DNA from 3 places in the Arthrobacter sp. K5 genome. Region 2 is predicted to be linked to each of the others. Evidence: riboswitches for the same ligand, from Rfam matches in the RefSeq annotation. Region 2 holds a riboswitch; each other region holds the start of a gene.
What was found. A riboswitch is a leader RNA that binds a small molecule or an ion and turns the genes downstream of it on or off. The one in region 2 is predicted to bind cyclic di-AMP.
Positions count from the first base shown of each region.

Region 1: it holds a riboswitch for cyclic di-AMP, as region 2 does, so the genes downstream of both, ABRP34_RS18050 (hypothetical protein) here and ABRP34_RS15365 (NlpC/P60 family protein) in region 2, are expected to answer to the same signal.
Region 3: it holds a riboswitch for cyclic di-AMP, as region 2 does, so the genes downstream of both, ABRP34_RS18720 (M23 family metallopeptidase) here and ABRP34_RS15365 (NlpC/P60 family protein) in region 2, are expected to answer to the same signal.

Region 1 covers NZ_CP159279.1:3,955,693-3,960,999, forward strand. The annotation lists gene ABRP34_RS18045 (bifunctional glycosyltransferase family 2/GtrA family protein) at 1-1,306, opposite strand, end outside; gene ABRP34_RS18050 (hypothetical protein) at 1,619-2,515, opposite strand; cyclic di-AMP (ydaO/yuaA leader) riboswitch at 2,521-2,684, opposite strand; gene ABRP34_RS18055 (HAMP domain-containing sensor histidine kinase) at 2,779-4,389, opposite strand; gene ABRP34_RS18060 (response regulator transcription factor) at 4,393-5,133, opposite strand.
Region 2 covers NZ_CP159279.1:3,379,296-3,384,602, forward strand. The annotation lists gene ABRP34_RS15355 (bile acid:sodium symporter family protein) at 1-852, opposite strand, end outside; gene ABRP34_RS15360 (GGDEF domain-containing protein) at 1,009-2,148, shown strand; gene ABRP34_RS15365 (NlpC/P60 family protein) at 2,381-3,163, opposite strand; cyclic di-AMP (ydaO/yuaA leader) riboswitch at 3,167-3,368, opposite strand; gene ABRP34_RS15370 (SulP family inorganic anion transporter) at 3,513-5,015, opposite strand; gene ABRP34_RS15375 (RelA/SpoT domain-containing protein) at 5,022-5,307, opposite strand, start outside.
Region 3 covers NZ_CP159279.1:4,101,258-4,106,564, reverse strand. The annotation lists gene ABRP34_RS18730 (NlpC/P60 family protein) at 1-574, opposite strand, end outside; gene ABRP34_RS18725 (C40 family peptidase) at 675-1,277, opposite strand; cyclic di-AMP (ydaO/yuaA leader) riboswitch at 1,438-1,631, opposite strand; gene ABRP34_RS18720 (M23 family metallopeptidase) at 1,744-2,568, opposite strand; cyclic di-AMP (ydaO/yuaA leader) riboswitch at 2,580-2,822, opposite strand; gene ABRP34_RS18715 (metal-dependent transcriptional regulator) at 2,973-3,668, opposite strand; gene serC (phosphoserine transaminase) at 4,016-5,146, shown strand.

The sequences.
Region 1 (5,307 bases), 580 kb from region 2:
CCGCGGTGGCCGCGAGGTTCGCGGCGGTGACGGTCGCCAGCTCAAGACAGCGGTCCGGCGTCGTGCCTCCCGGCAGTGCGCCGCTGTGGACCAGGGCGAGCGCTCCGGACGTGAGGGCGAGCCCGATCCCGAAAACCAGCAGCCCCTCGAAATGGTGGCGGGCAACGCCACTGTTGCCGGCGATGCCGAACGTGAAACGGCGGTTCGCAGCGGTGTTGGCCACGGCTGTGGTGAGGAGGGCCAGCAGGTTGGCCAGCTGCGGGTCCATCAGGTTGCGGCAGAGGTAGAAGAGAACGAGATACGCCAGAGTGGATGCCACGCCGATCGTGCCGAACCGCACCAGCTGGCCGAACAGGCTGCTGCCCGGGCTTTGCTCCTGGCTGCGTGATGCGGCGGGGAGGGGGCCGCGGGCCAAGGCAGCACGGAGTTCGGCGACGGGGATGCGGCCGGTGACCATGTCTTTGCTGAGCCGGGCGATGCCGCGGACGTCGGCGAGGGCCGTCTGGACGATGTCCACGCTGGAGTTGGGGTCGTCCGTCCAGTCCACCGGCACCTCGTGGACGCGTAGGCCGCACCGTTCCGCGAGGACCAGCAGTTCGGTGTCGAAGAACCAGGCGGTGTCCATGGTGTGTGGGAGGATCTGCTGGGCGATGTCAGCCCGGATGGCCTTGAAACCGCACTGTGCATCACTGAAATGTGCGCCCAGCAGGGACTGCAGCATGAAGTTGTAGCTGCGGGAGATGAATTCGCGCTTCGGCCCGCGGACCACCCGGGAGTTGCGGGTCAGCCGGGTGCCGATGGCCAGGTCCGAGTGGCCGGAGATGAGCGGCGCCAGGAGCGGGCCCAGCGCGGCCAGGTCGGTGGAGAGGTCCACGTCCATGTAGGCCAGGACGGGTGACGGCGAGGCCAGCCAGACTTTGCGCAGAGCGTTGCCGCGGCCCTTCTCCTCGAGGTGCACCACGGTGACCTCACGGAGTTCCCGCGCCACCCGCTCGGCGGCCTTGAGCGTGCCGTCTGTGCTCGCGTTGTCGGCAACGGTGATGCGGAACGAGTGCGGGAACATACCGCGCAGGTAAGCGTGCAGCCGGCGCAGGCACTCCTCCAGGTCGCGTTCCTCGTTGTAGACCGGGATGGTCACGTCCAGCACCGGTACCGCGGTGGCGATGTCGATGGGGGACCGCCGCGTGTGCCTGGTGAGGGTCTGCGCCGGGGCGTGTCCGGCCGCGCCGGTTCCGTGGAGCGCGTGCGGCGGCGTATGCAGAGGTGGGTGCGGCTGGGTTCCTGAGGCCTGGTCAGTGATGGTCATGCATCAACAGTGGCGGCCGCTGTTATGAGGGTTTTAGGGCGAAGCTGTGCACGGGCTGTGGATGTGGCTTCGGCGTTCGCCGGCCGTCATCATCAGCGGTGGTTGCCGCATTTCTGCGCCCCCTGTGTGGTTGTCGTCGGTGCGGTGGACATTGAGGCCTGCATTTCTGCACCACTCTGCCTGCGCGAGGAAGAGCAGGGACGCAGAAGGGCCCCGGATCCTGGCGGATCCGGGGCCCTTGGCACACCTAGGCGGTCACCCTAAAGCGGTGCAGAAATGCTCGCCGTCAGCCGGTGTGGCTGCGGCAACCGGTCAGTACCAGTTGTGGGCGAGGTGGAAGTTCAGAGCACCGCACGGGGAGCCGTAGCGCTCCTTGATGTAGTCCAGGCCCCAGTTGATCTGGGTGCGGTAGTTGGTGCGGTAGTCCGCCCCGGCGGTCGCCATCTTTTCGGCAGGCAGCGACTGGACGATGCCGTAGGCGCCGCTGCTGGCGTTGGTGGCCGTGGTGCGCCATTCCGATTCCTTGGTCCAGAGCCGCTTCAGGCACTGCATCTGGTGGGCGGACCAGCCGAAGGAGCCCAGCTTGCTGGCCGCGTAGGCCTGGGCACCGGCGGGATCATTCAGGGCAACAGGTGCGGCAGCCTTGGCCCTGGCGGCGGCGGCAGCCTTGGCAGCGGCGGCCTTGGCCGCAGCAGCCTTAGCGGCCGCGGCGTTGGCCTTGGCAACCGCGGCGGCGTTGGCAGCGGCGGCATTCTTAGCAGCGGCCGCCTTGGCGGCGGCTGCCTTTGCCGCAGCCGCTTTCGCAGCGGCCGTCTTCGCAGCGGCGGTCTTGGCGGCGGCGGCGGCCTTGGTTGCGGCGGCATCCTGGGACGAGGACTGCGGAGCGATGGACGCCGCGGACGGGGCCGGGAGGGCGGAGATCAGCGACCTGTCGAAGCTCAGCGTCTGCCCGCTGTCAGCGGTGGCCACGGACGATACGGCGGCGGAAGGGGCAGCCTGGTCGGCCGCCTGGCCTGCGGCGCCGACGCCAACGAGCACGGCGGCCGCAGTGGTCAGGACGGCTGCCCGGCGTCCGAAGGTAGGCAGGCCTGCGGCGAAACGGCCAAGTGCAGTCTTGGGCTGGGCAGGATCGGCCCGATGACGTGAAATTTTGCTGCCGGACTGCTTGGAGGCGCGTTCAGGGCGCGCCTGAGTCTTAAATTCAGACATGGTTGATTGCCTCTCAACACCTGCGGAGTTAGCTGTCGGGTTCGGATGAGGTCATCCGGCCGCACGGAAAATTCACGTGTCGGCTTCACCCCAAGGGCTGATGCGGAAAGCCCGGGACTCTGGTTCCCCCGCCTCTGCCTGATCTAGCGGAATCCGGGAAGCGGCAGAGCTGGGCGTCAATCCGGACATGCGGCTCTAGTGGCGGCCGCACTCCATCGACGGTACAGGAGGCTTTTGATTAAGTCACATTTAGGTAACGGGAATCACGAGGCCGGCGCGGCGCCTTGCATGAGCAGCCGGACGGCAAACTCTGTCCGGCCCGGCCGGGATGTGACTTCCACTGTGCCGCCGTGCGCCTCCACGATGGACTGCACGATGGACAGGCCCAGGCCGCTCGTTCCCTCTGCCGAGGCGACCCCCGGTTCTCCCTGTGGATCCGCGGTACGGAGGGCCGTTCCCGCAGTTGCGCCACCGGCCGCAGAACCCTTCGCCGCAGCGGATGCCGGTGCCAGTGGCGGCTGCGCCGGAGTCGCCCGTGACGCGTCTGCGCGGGCGAAGCGAGCGAACACCTTGTCCACGAATTCGGGCGGGATGCCGGCGCCGTCGTCCGTGACCGTAATCACAGCGCTGCCGTCGGCCGACCGCATCACGCCGGTGGTCACCGTGGTGCCGGGCGGGGTGTGCTTGCGGGCATTGGAGAGCAGGTTCACGAGGACCTGGTGCAGCTGTGAGGCATCGCCCCGGACCGACACGGGTTCCTCGGGAAGGTCGAGGTGCCACGCCCGGTCCGGCGCCATGACTTTTTCGTCGCTGACGGTCTCGATGACGAGCTGGGTGAGGTCAACCTCGCTGAGCTTGAGCGGCTGGCCTTCGTCGAGCCGTGCCAGCAGCAGGAGGTCCTCCACCAGGGCGGTCATGCGTTCCGACTGGCTCTGCACGCGTGCAAGGGACCGCTGGCCGTCCGGGGTGAACTTTTCGGTCATGCGCATCAGCTCGGTGTAGCCGCGGATGGCGGTGAGCGGCGTCCGGAGCTCGTGGGAGGCGTCCGCCACGAACTGCCGCACCTTCATTTCGCTTTCCTGCCGCGCTTCCAGCGCGTTGGAGACGTTGTCCAGCATCTGGTTCAGGGCGTGCCCCACGCTGCCCACTTCGGTTCCCGGATGGGCGTTCGACGGCGGGACGCGGACGGCGAGTGCCACCTCACCGGCGTCCAGCGGCAGGCGCGACACCTGGGTGGCCACCTCGGAGAGCTGCTCCAGCGGTTTCATGGTGCGGCGGATGAGCACCGTCCCGGCCAGGCCGATCAGCACGAGTCCGCCCAGCGAGACAATCGTGATGGTCCAGACGAGCGAGGTCAGGGTGCTCTGCTTGTCCGCCAGGGGGAGCCCTGTCACCATGACGTCGCCATAGGGTGTCTGGGCGGCAACCAGCCGGTAGGCGCCGGTGGACAGGGTGCGGTCGACGGGGACGCCGTCGCGGCGCAGAGCCAGGAGAACCTGGTTGTCTGCCGCGGAGAGTGCCTTCCGGGTGGCATCGGAGGCCAGGAATCCTGCGGTGACCTGGCCGGCCTGGATCCTGCCCGCAAGAGTGCCCACACGCTGGCCCCGGCCTTCGAGGGGATCCGGTTTGTAGCCCGAGGCGCCGGGCGGCGGACGGCCAAAGTCCCGGGCCCTGTCAGCGGCCCCGGTGAGCTGCTCGTCGAGCTGGCGTGTCAGAAATGAGTCCATGCTGGCGTAGCTGAACAGGCCGATCGCAGCGCAGATGGCCACGAGCAGCGCCATTGCCACCAGGACCAGGCGGGTGCGGAGATGCCAGGTGCCCGGCTTCAGCCAGCTTCGGCGCTGGGTACGGACTGCACCGGAAAGGTTTGCCACGGCCTACTCTGCCGGCTTGATGACGTAGCCCGCGCCGCGGACCGTGTGGATCATCGGCGGATGCACGGCATCCACCTTCTTGCGCAGATAGGAGATGTACAGCTCGACGATGTTGGCCTGGCCGCCAAAGTCGTAATTCCACACCCGGTCCAGGATCTGGGCCTTGCTGACCACGCGCTTGGGGTTCTCCATGAGATAGCGGAGCAGCTCGAACTGGGTGGCGGTCAGCTGCAGCTCGTCGCCGGCGCGCGTGACTTCGCGCGTGTCGAGGTTCAGGACCAGGTCGCCCACCACAAGTTCAGCGGAATCCATGGCGGCCACACCGGAGCGCTGGACCAGCCGGTGCAGGCGCAGCAGGACCTCCTCCATGCTGAACGGCTTGGTGACATAGTCGTCGCCGCCCGCGGCGAGGCCCACGATGCGGTCCTGCACCGCATCCTTGGCGGTGAGGAACAGGGCCGGGACTTCCGGTGCGAAGGCGCGGATCCTGCCCAGGAGTTCGACGCCGTCGAACCCGGGAAGCATCACGTCAAGCACCAGCACGTCCGGGCGGAACTCCTTGGCGAGTTTCACGGCCTCGGGGCCGTCGGCAGCGACGGCGACCGACCAGCCGGCCATGCGCAGGCCCATGCTCATGAGCTCCGAGAGGCTCGGCTCGTCGTCAACCACAAGCGCGCGGATGGGGGAGCCGTCCGGATGGGTCAGCTGGGGAAGGTTGTTGGTCATGGAGTGCGAAGTGGCCATGTGACAACTCTCCGTTCTGGTGTTTAGCCGCCGCTTTGGCAACCCTGTGCGCCGGCTGTGAATCCCAGCCTAGCGAGCTGAAAGGCCCGATGAAGGCATTTTTCAGGTCACAGCCATGGCTCTTGAGCCGCACAGGCCAAACACAGGAAGGCTTTCCAGTCTGGAACGGACACT
Region 2 (5,307 bases):
GAACGCGAGTGCCCTGCGCGCCTTGGCGTCCAGGCGGCCGAGCTTGCCGGCCAGGTAGCCGAGCCCCAGGCCGAAGCCGTTGTGCAGCACCACGGCCAGGAACACAATGCCGCCGGCAGCAAGGATCTTGCTGGCGCTTCCCGCTACCACAACCGCCACGATCAGGGAAATAACGACGGCGGATGCCCAGGGGAGCGCCGGCAGCGCCTTCGCGACGAGCTTCTTGAGGAATAGCCGGGCCAGCAAGCCCGCGATGACCGGCAGCAGCACGGTCTTGACGATGTCCAGCACCATGCCGCCGGCGTCGATGGTCAGGAAGGAACCGGCCAGGAACAGCACCAGGACGGGCGTGACCACCGGGGCGATGAGAGTTGATACGCTGGCGACCGCCACGGACAGGGCCACATCGCCCTTGGCCAGGAACGCCATCACGTTGGAGGCGGTGCCGGACGGCGCGCAGCCCACGAGGATCAGGCCCACGGCGAGTGCGGGTTCCAGATGGAGGAGGGTGGCGATTGCCCAGCCGGCCCCGGGCATGATCACGTAATGGGCCACGATGCCCAGCACCACGGCCCACGGCCTGCGCGCGACCGCGGCGAAGTCGGGCGGCGTCAGTGTCAGGCCCATGCAGAACATGATGATTCCCAGCAGGTAAGGGACCGCCGGGCCAAGGGGTTTGAAGGCGCCGGGAAGCAGGAACCCGGCAACGCCGGCTGCGAGCACCAGGAGGGGGAAGACGGTCACCGCGACGCGGGCGATCCTGGCCTCCGCGGCGAGGGCCGGATTCAGGGGTGCGGCGCCGGCCTCCGTGGCCGAGGAAGCGGGTACGGGGTCTTTTGTTGCCTCAAGCATTCAATAATGCTGGCACCGGAGGGGCACTACGGCCCAGTTCGTGAACTGATGTCTGACAAATGTGTCGTCCCCGGGAAATTCTCCGCGGCACACCGGGACCCCGGGCGCTCCCGGTGCGATACTGGATTGCACCGGATCGGGATTCAAGGGGACAGAATGATCCTAGACACGGCAACACTGCGGGTTGCTTTCGCGGCGATGGCCTTGGTTCTGGCGCTGCTGTTCTATTTTTCGACCTTCCGCAGCACCCGCTCGCCCTACAGCGCCTGGTGGTGCGCCGCCCTGCTCCTGTTCCTCTCCGGTTCCGCGTCATTCCTCCTCAACGGCACGCCGCAGCAGGTCTGGGCCAATCCGCTGGGTAATTTCCTGCTGGTGTCCGGCGCGGCAGGGGTCTGGGCCGGGGCGCGTTCCCTCCGGAACCTGAAGCACAATCTGTGGCTGTCCACCGCGCTGCCGGTCATCGCCGGCGCCGCGGCCGGCATCGACAGCCCGGGATCCAATACCTGGGCAGGCGGTGCAGTCTTCCTGGCATCCATGGCCACACTGATCGGCCTGGCCTCGCACGAGCTGTGGCGGCTTGAACCCGGGTACTCCCGGGTGAGGATTCCCATGGCCATCGCAGCGGGCGGGGTGGCCGTCTTCTACTTTTGCCGTCTGGTGGTGTTCCTTATCGAAGGGCCAAGCGGTCCTGTTTTTTCCACCTACTTCGGGTCCGCGGTGACCACCATGGTCACCATGGTGCTGCTGGTGGTGGTTTCCTTCAGCATGGCGGGGCTGAGCACCGAGCAGCAGACGCGGGCGCTCCGAACGGTCGCCACGCAGGACGGGCTGACCGGCCTGCTTAACCGAGGCGCTTTCCTGGAAGCGGCCGCCCAGGAACTGGAACGCAGCAAGGCAGCCAACAGCGGCGGCTCGCTGATCCTCGCGGACCTGGACCACTTCAAGTCGGTCAACGACACCTTCGGCCACGCGGCGGGCGACCTTGCGCTGCAGGCGTTTGCCAACGCGTGCAGCGCGTCGGCCCGGTCCACGGACGTCGCCGGGCGCTACGGCGGCGAGGAGTTTATCCTCCTGCTTCCGGGTGCAGGCCCCAAGAGCGCGGAAATCATCGCGGGCGAAATCAGCAGGAGGCTGGCAGAGCAGCACATACCGGAACTGCTGCGGATGCCGACCGTCAGCTACGGCATTTCCACCTACAATGCGACAACCGCGGACCTCGACGAGGTGATCGCGGCCGCCGACGTCGCCCTCTATGAAGCCAAATCACAGGGGCGGAACCGCACGGTCAGGGGCTGAGGCGGAGCTGTTGCCTTTTTAAGACCCTGCTGCCTCTTAAAGCAGGCACCGGATCCGGAATGCATGGGGGACAATCCGGACCCGGCGATCCTGACTCGCAGCTGGAGACTGCGGTCTTTCATCAGGCATAGCCAGTGTGTTCCACGATCCTTGTAGAAAGGTGGGAGCACCTTGGGGTGGCCGTGTTCCGCCGCCCCCAAGGCAGCGGAACACGGCGGTTTTTCAGCTTTTGCTAGGCCGCGCGAACGAACGTGACGGGGCCGGTGGCAGTGAGCCAGGACAGCGGGTGGGCCATGGTGGCGTTGATGCCGTTCATGCCGCCGCTGATGACCTTGCCGGCGCCGGCGTAGATGGCCACGTGGCCGGACTGGACCACCATGTCGCCGGGCTGCGGGGTGGAGACCACCTTGCCGTGGCTCAGGAACTGCATCGGGGCGAGGTCACCCACGCGGATGCCGGCGGCACCGAGGGCCTTCTCCACCATGGCGGTGCAGTCCTGTGTGATGCCGATCTGGGCGTAGGCCGAAGCCAGCATGGTTGCGTTGACGCCTGCCGCAGCCTGGACGGGGGCCTTCGGCGCGGGAGCCGCGGCCTTGACGGTGACCTTCGGTGCGGCGGCCGGCGCAGCTGCAGCCTTGGCGGGCGCGGCAACCGGGGCGGCGGCGGGTGCCGCGGCCTTCTTCGCTACCGGCTTTTCGACGACGGGTGCTGCCACCACGGGAGCCGGGGCCGACTTGACCGCGGTGCGTTCAAACTCGATCTTGACGCTGGAAGCAGCGTTCAGGGGAGCCTGCACCTGGCTGGCGGCCTCGGGGGCGGCGGCCGGAGCCTGCGCCGGCTGGGCCGGGGCGGCGCCGCCGGCGTTGGCCGCAACGGTTCCCGTGAACGCCAGGCCGGAGGCCGCGAGGATCACGGCTGCCTGGCGGCCGAGACCGGAATTTGCGGAGGCAATGCGGGTGAACGGATTGGAGTGGGCGGCCGCAGCACGGCGGCCAGAAATAAAGCGGAACGACATGAAGAAGCCTCTCCCGATGCCTGCGAGGTGAGCTGTCGGATTCGGATGGGAGGCACCCGGCCGCGGTCCTGAACGTGGTCAGGAACTGTGCGGCTTCACCCCAAGGCCCGCTTCAAGCAGGCCGAAAAGTGGTTTCCCCGTCTCTGCCGGACATGGGTCTTCGGTTGGTTCCTCGGGCTGCGGCAGAGTTAGGCAATCAGCGCGGGAGTGCCTCATCGGTGAAAAAGGCACGTTTTTCACGGTACGGGAGGCTTCGCCAAATGTCACATTAGGGTAACGGGGGTGTGTCGCTTATTCCGCCGCGGCCCGCGTCAGGTAAGGGATCGAGGTCCGATTTGTGTGGTGAACCTCACTCTGCGGCGCGGAGCTTGCCGGCGAGCCGCTCCCGCATCTGGAGGCTGGCCGAGTTGAGGCCGATCAGTTCCACCTCGCGGCCGTGCCTGCGGTATTTCTCCGTGACGGCGTCCAGCACGGCGATGGTGGAGGCATCCCACAGGTGCGAGGCGTGCAGGTCGATCACCACGCCCCCGATGTCCGGCTCGGCGTCGCGGGCGTAGTTGAACTGGGTGTAGAGGTCGTTGGAGGAGGCGAAGAACAGTTCGCCGTCCACGGTGTAGGTGGCCACCGTCCGGCCGTTGAGCTCCACTTCCGTCCGCTCCACGGTGGCGAAATGGGCCACCCGGCGGGCGAACATCGCCATCGCTGCCAGCACCCCCACCCCGACGCCGATCGCCAGGTTGTGCGTGACCACCACCGTGCCGACAGTGATCAGCATGACCGCGGTTTCTGATTTGGGCATCCGCCTAAGCGTTGCCGGTGCAACAGAGTGCCAGTCGAACGTGATGGCCGAGACGAAGATCATCACCGCCACCAGCGCCGCCATGGGGATGAGGCCCACGATGTCACCCAGGGTCACCACCAGTACCAGCAGGAAGACGCCCGCGAGGAACGTGGACACCCGGCTCCGGGCGCCGGAGCCTTTGACGTTGATCATCGTCTGCCCGATCACGGCGCAGCCGCCCATGCCGCCCAGGAAGCCTGTGACGATGTTGGCTACGCCCTGTCCCCAGGATTCGCGGGTCTTGTTGGAGCGGGTATCGGTGATGTCGTCCACCAGTTTGGCTGTCATCAGGGATTCCAGGAGCCCCACGAGCGCCATGGACAGCGAGAACGGTGCGATGGTCTGGAAGGTTTCCCACGTCAGGGGCACATTCGGGATGAAGAGTGTGGGCAGGCTTTCCGGCAGCTGGCCCTTGTCCTGGACGGTGGGGACGTCGATCCCGGCCATCACGGCGAGGGCCGTCAGGAGGACGATAGCCACCAGCGGTGACGGCACCGCCGTCGTAATGCGGCGGAGGCCGACCACGATCAGCAGGCCGGCGGCCACCAGCGGGTAGACGGGCCACGGAACGCCGAGCAGTTCCGGCAGCTGGGCCATGAACACGAGGATGGCCAGCGCGTTCACGAAGCCCACCATCACCGAGCGCGGGATGAAGCGCATGAGCCGGGTGACGCCCAGGACGGCGAGCAGGATCTGGAAGACCCCGGCAAGGATTACCGCGGCGATCAGGTGGTCCAGTCCGTGGCTGCGCATCAGCGGCGCGATCACCAGGGCGACGGCGCCTGTTGCGGCCGAGATCATGGCGGGCCGGCCGCCCACGAAAGAAATGGTGACCGCCATGGTGAAGGAGGCGAACAGTCCGATCCGGGGGTCCACGCCGGCGATCACAGAGAACGCGATGGCTTCAGGAATGAGGGCGAGGGCCACCACCAGTCCGGCGAGGGCCTCGGTCTTGAGGCGCCGCGGGGAACGGAGCGTGGCCCGGACGGACTGGAGCTGTTCGGGCTTCATGAAACTCTATTTCTTGGTCTGGCGGTAGCGCTCGATCTGCTTCAGCCGCCGCAGGAGGCTGTCGCGCCGCGGGTGGGGAACGGCGTCGGGCGCCTCAGCGGTGAGGTCGATGTGTTTGGTGCCGTACTGCCACAGCAGGAGGTCATCCAGCAGGCGGTCCGGTCCGGGGGAGTAGCGGTGGTCCAGGGCCCGGCGGACCTCGGTGATCCGGTTGGCGCTGAGCAGTCCGGCCAGCTGGACGGTCTGTTTGAGTCCGTGGGCCGCCAGGAGTTCGGCCGCCCATCCCCAGTCG
Region 3 (5,307 bases), 720 kb from region 2:
CCGGCCAGCCGTGGTAGTGGACGCCTACGGCGGCGAGTGCGTTGGTAGCCAGCGCGGTGCAGTCCTGGGAGACACCCAGCTGGGCGTAGGCCGCAGCAGCGATTGCAGCGCCCTTGCCGCTGGCGGCAGTGGTCTTCGGCGCTGCCGGGGCAGCGGTCTCGACGGCGGCGGCGGCTTGGACGGCCGGGGCGGCGTCGGCAACCGGGGCCTCAACGGCGGGAGCGGCTTCCTGGACCTTGACAACAGGCTTGGGGGCCTCGACGACGGGAGCCGGCGTGGTGGAGACAGCAGGCTTCTCGTAGGAGATGGCGATGCTGGAAGCAGCGGAGATGTTGGCCGGTGCAGCGGACTGGACTTCCAGCGTGGAGGCCGCGGCGGATTCGCGCTGAACGTTGGTCTCAGCGGCGTTGGCGGCGATGCCGCTGGTCAGGACAAGACCGGACGCAGCAGCGATAACTGCAGCCTGGCGGCCCACGCCACCGGCGTTGTCGCCGACGGCCTTGGCAATGACAGCCAGCGAGTTGGTCTTGGTGACCTCGGCGCGGTGCCGTGCAATGGTCGCACGTGTAGTCATTAATTTCTCTCTTTCGTGTTCCACGGACCGCGGTAGCAGGCCATGGGTTATCGACGCGCCGGCATCTTGGGGGTAAGCCGGCCCGCCTCGAATCGGATTCTTAGCGAAGGGTGTAAAAAGCGGACGTGCCCGTTGCGGACACCGCGTGCAGGAGAGTGCCCTGCGAGGGGTTCAGCGCGCTGATCATCATGCCGTTGCCGACGTAGATGCCCACGTGGGCGCCGCCGTTCTGCATGACCAGGTCGCCGGGAGCAGGCGTTGAAGTGGGCTTCATGGCGTTCCACGCGTTGACGCGGGGAATGCTGATGCCTGCCTGAGCGTAAACCCACTGGGTAAAGCCGGAGCAGTCCCAGCCGCTGGGCGTGGTACCGCCCCAGACGTAGGGGCTGCCAATGCCGGTGTACGCGATTGCAGCCAGCCCGGAAGCTGCGGCGGAGGCCGCACCATCGGTGGACTTGGCGGTGACGGCCAGGGCCGCACCTGCGATCTCGCTGCCGGCCTGGCTTGCGTCGGCCGTCTGGCTCTCATCGTTCGACTGGGGAGCGATGGTTTCGGCGACCGGGGCTGCCACCGTGGTGACGGCAGGGCGCTCGAAGGAGACAGTGGCGGTGGGTGCGGCGGTCACAGCAAGCTGCGATGCCTGGGAACCGGTCTCCGAGGAGGCGGAAACACCAATGTTGGCGTCGGCTGCGTTGGCAGGCATGCCAACACTCAGGATGAGTCCTGAAGCAGCTGCGATAACAGCTGCCTGGCGACCTACTGTGCCGGCATTGGCGCTAACCGCTTTGGACACGGAGTCCAACGGGTTCATACGAACCGTGTGCGCGCGGTGGCGCGCGGCATTGTGGCGTGAAGACACGAAGGTAGCCTCTCCCAATGCCTACGAGGTGAGCTGTCGGATTCGGATGGGAGTCACCCGGCCGCTCCGCTTCCTGGGAAGCATTGCGACTTAACCCCAAGGCCTTCTTGCGAAGACCAAAATTGGTTCCCCCGCCCCTGCCAGACGATGTAATGCGAACGGACCTTGAGCGGTGGCAGAGTTAGGCAATCCACTCAAGAGCGTCAACTTCGGAAAAGTTGACGCGGTTTAGACGGTACAGCAGTTCGGAGCCAATGTCACATTCAGGTCACGGCGTGTCACAGGAATGAGAGTGCTCACTCGGCTTGGCTCAGAGCCAGCCGGTGGGATCAACGACGTCCCCGTTGATCATCACCTCGAAGTGGAGGTGGCAGCCGGTGGAGGCGCCTGTGGTCCCGCTGAGGGCGATTACTTCGCCGCGGGTGACCTTCTGGCCAACCTGGACGCTGGAGGACGACAGGTGGTTATACGTGGTCTCGAGGCCGTTGCCGTGGTCGATCACCACGCGGTTGCCTCCCCCGTACGGGTGCCACCCCGAGAATGTCACAGTGCCGCTGGCTGCGGCCAGCACCTCGGTGCCGCACTGGGCGGCAAAGTCCTGGCCGCGGTGGAACTCGCCGGCGCCGCCGGTGATCGGGCTGACCCGGTAACCGAACGGCGAGGACTTGACCAGCGTGGTCAGCGGGCCACCCAAGGTGCCCACCGACGCCGAACGGCTGATGCTGCCGGCCGACTGGGCGCTCAGGAGCTGCTTGAGCTTTCCGTCCGGGTCACCGGTGGTGGAGACGGACGTGCGGCTGAAGTCGATCTTTGCCGCCGCTTCAGCCGAGACTTTGGGCTGGGCCGGGGAGGCAACGGACGCGGACGCCTCTCCCTGCTGCTCTCCGGCGGCAAGAACAGGACTGGTGGCGGGGACGGTCACAGTCAGCAGCAGGCCCGTGGCGGCAAGGGCTACGCCGGCTTTTTGCCCAACGCCGCTGGCCGAGGCGAAATCCGTAACCTGCCGGAACGGACCCCGGCGGCGACGGCGCGCTTCACGCTGGGCGTCCCGGGGACGGTCCGCGGCAATGGCCTCCGCGAGGCGCGGCTCCGGAGCGGGACCGGACGCGCGGCGGCGGCCCCGGGCATTCTGCATGGACAAGTACTGTTTCCTCTCTGGATAGCCTGCGAAGTTAGCTGTCGGATTCGGGTCAGAGAGTTCGGACCCGGTCCGCCGTAACAAGCCATTCCGGCACAGGGGTATCCCAGGAGGATTCCTTCTGCGGAAGAGACTTGCTGCTGCGGACTTCACCCCAAGGCTGTTAGAAACAGCCGGTTGTGGTTCCCCCGCCCCTGCCAGTGGGTGACTCGTGCTGCTGATCTGCTGGCAGGGTTCGGCTCCAGATCAGGTAACGCTTGTGTATCGGCGTTGCCGTTTAACTATAGGCGATTAAAAGGCACAGTAATAATTCCGTTATATTCACTGTGCAAAAGTGGTAGGTCATCCTGCCTGCAGATGTCAGACAGATGCGTCATGGGCCCCGAGGGGCTGTTGAGAAGCTAGCCGACTCGCACGAACACGTGCGCAGCCACTTCCGGCGGCAGCTCAAGGGCACCTTCGAAACCGGGCACGCGGACAGAGATGTACTCCCCCACACGCTCCAGCGAGACGGCAGCGCCGGGCCGGATCCCGCCTTCATCCAGCTGGAGCAGCAGCTCCGGCTCCACCTGGATGGGTTCTGCCAGACGGATGACGGTGACCTGGGATTCCGGGCCGTAGCCGGTCATGGCATCGAGCAGGCTCACCACCCCGTCCGTAAAGGGGCTGGCAGGCGGCCCGCCCAGCGCCGCAAGGCCGGGGATCGGGTTGCCGTACGGCGACTCTGTGGGGTGGTCGAGCAATTCGTAAATCCTGCGCTCCACCCGTTCGCTCATGACGTGCTCCCACCGGCAGGCCTCGTCATGCACGTAGGCCCAGTCGAGGCCGATGACGTCGGCGAGGAGGCGTTCGGCGAGCCGGTGCTTGCGCATCACCTCGGTGGCGCGCTTCCGGCCCACTTCGGTCAGTTCAAGGTGGCGGTCATTGGAGACGACGACTAGGCCGTCGCGCTCCATCCTGCCGATGGTCTGGGAAACGGTGGGGCCCGAGTGGCGGAGGCGTTCGGCGATGCGTGCCCGAAGCGCCACGATGTTCTCTTCCTCCAGCTCCAGAATGGTGCGAAGGTACATCTCCGTGGTGTCGATCAGATCCGTCATTCAGCTCAGCTCCTCGAGCACAGTATTTGTGTCCGTCCCACCGTACCGCGGGCCCGCCGCACCGGGATCCGGCAAGCTGCAGCGGCGGTCGTATATCCGACGGCGGCGCAGCACCGGCTGTCTGCCCGTACGTTCAGTGCCAGCTTAGCCTATTTTGAATTAGTCCGGATAATTCGCAGGGCGGGCGGCGGGCACTGTCTCAGTGACTGGACTATGACGGGGGCGTGTTCCTCCGGTATCGGCGCTTCGGGCAGAATAAGGAGGGTCGACGTGGCGGTCAAGGTTGTCTGCCGGCCATCGCCCCGACCCAGCCGAACCGCATTTCCATGCCGAAAATTGGAGCCACTGTGAGCGACACCAGCATCACTATTCCCGCAAACCTCCTGCCCAAGGACGGACGGTTCGGCGCCGGTCCCTCCAAGGTCAGGCCGGAGCAGATCGAGGCGCTCTCCGCAGCCGCCACGACGCTCCTTGGCACGTCCCACCGCCAGGCCCCGGTGAAGAACCTCGTTGGCTCCGTCCGCGAAGGCCTCAGCACTTTCTTCCGTGCCCCCGAAGGCTACGAAGTGGTCCTGGGTGTCGGCGGTTCCACCGCGTTCTGGGATGTCGCCAGCTTCGGCCTGGTGGAACAGAAGGCGCAGCACCTGTCGTTCGGCGAATTCGGGTCCAAGTTCGCCGCGGCCACCAACAAGGCGCCGTTCCTTGCGGAATCCTCCATCATCAAGTCCGAGCCCGGCACCTGCCCCGCCCCCAAGGCCGAGGCGGGCGTTGACGTTTACGCCTGGCCGCAGAACGAGACCTCAACGGGTGTTGCCGCGCCCGTCCAGCGGGTGAATGGCGCCGACGAGGGCGCACTGGTGCTGGTGGACGCTACCTCGGCTGCCGGCGGCCTTGACGTCGACGTGGCCCAGACGGACGTCTACTACTTCGCACCGCAGAAGAACTTCGCCTCCGACGGCGGGCTGTGGCTGGGCCTCTTCTCCCCGGCAGCGCTGGAGCGGGCCGAGCGCGTCAAGGCGAGCGGGCGCTGGATCCCTGACTTCCTGGACCTGAAGACCGCCATCGACAACTCCAAGCTGAACCAGACGTACAACACCCCGTCGCTGTCCACGCTCGTCACGCTGGATGCCCAGGTGCAGTGGCTGAACGCCAACGGTGGCCTGGACTTCGCCGCCGGACGCACGGCCGACTCGGCCGGACGCATCTACAAGTGGGCGGAAGCCTCCGAATTCGCCACGCCGTTCGTTGCCAATGCCGCCGAGCGCTCCAACGTGATCGCCACCATCGACTTCGATGACTCGATCGATGCCGCTGCGATTGCCAAGGTGCTCCGCGCCAACGGCATCGTGGACACCGAGCCCTACCGGAAGCTGGGACGCAACCAGCTGCGCATCGCCACCTTCGTGGCCATCGAGCCATCCGATGTTTCCGCCCTGCTCGAGTGCATCGACTACGTGGTTGGCGAGCTGAAGAAGTAGCCAGGAGTTTGAGTTGATGTCCAGATAATCGGAGCTCCACGGCCGTTTAGCCCCATTATCTGGACAAAACTCTTCCGCTAAGGTTCGACGGCGTCGGGCGGGCTTGCGCCAGGCCGGTTCCGTCCGGACTCATGGGAATGCCCCCGCTACCTACGAGGTAG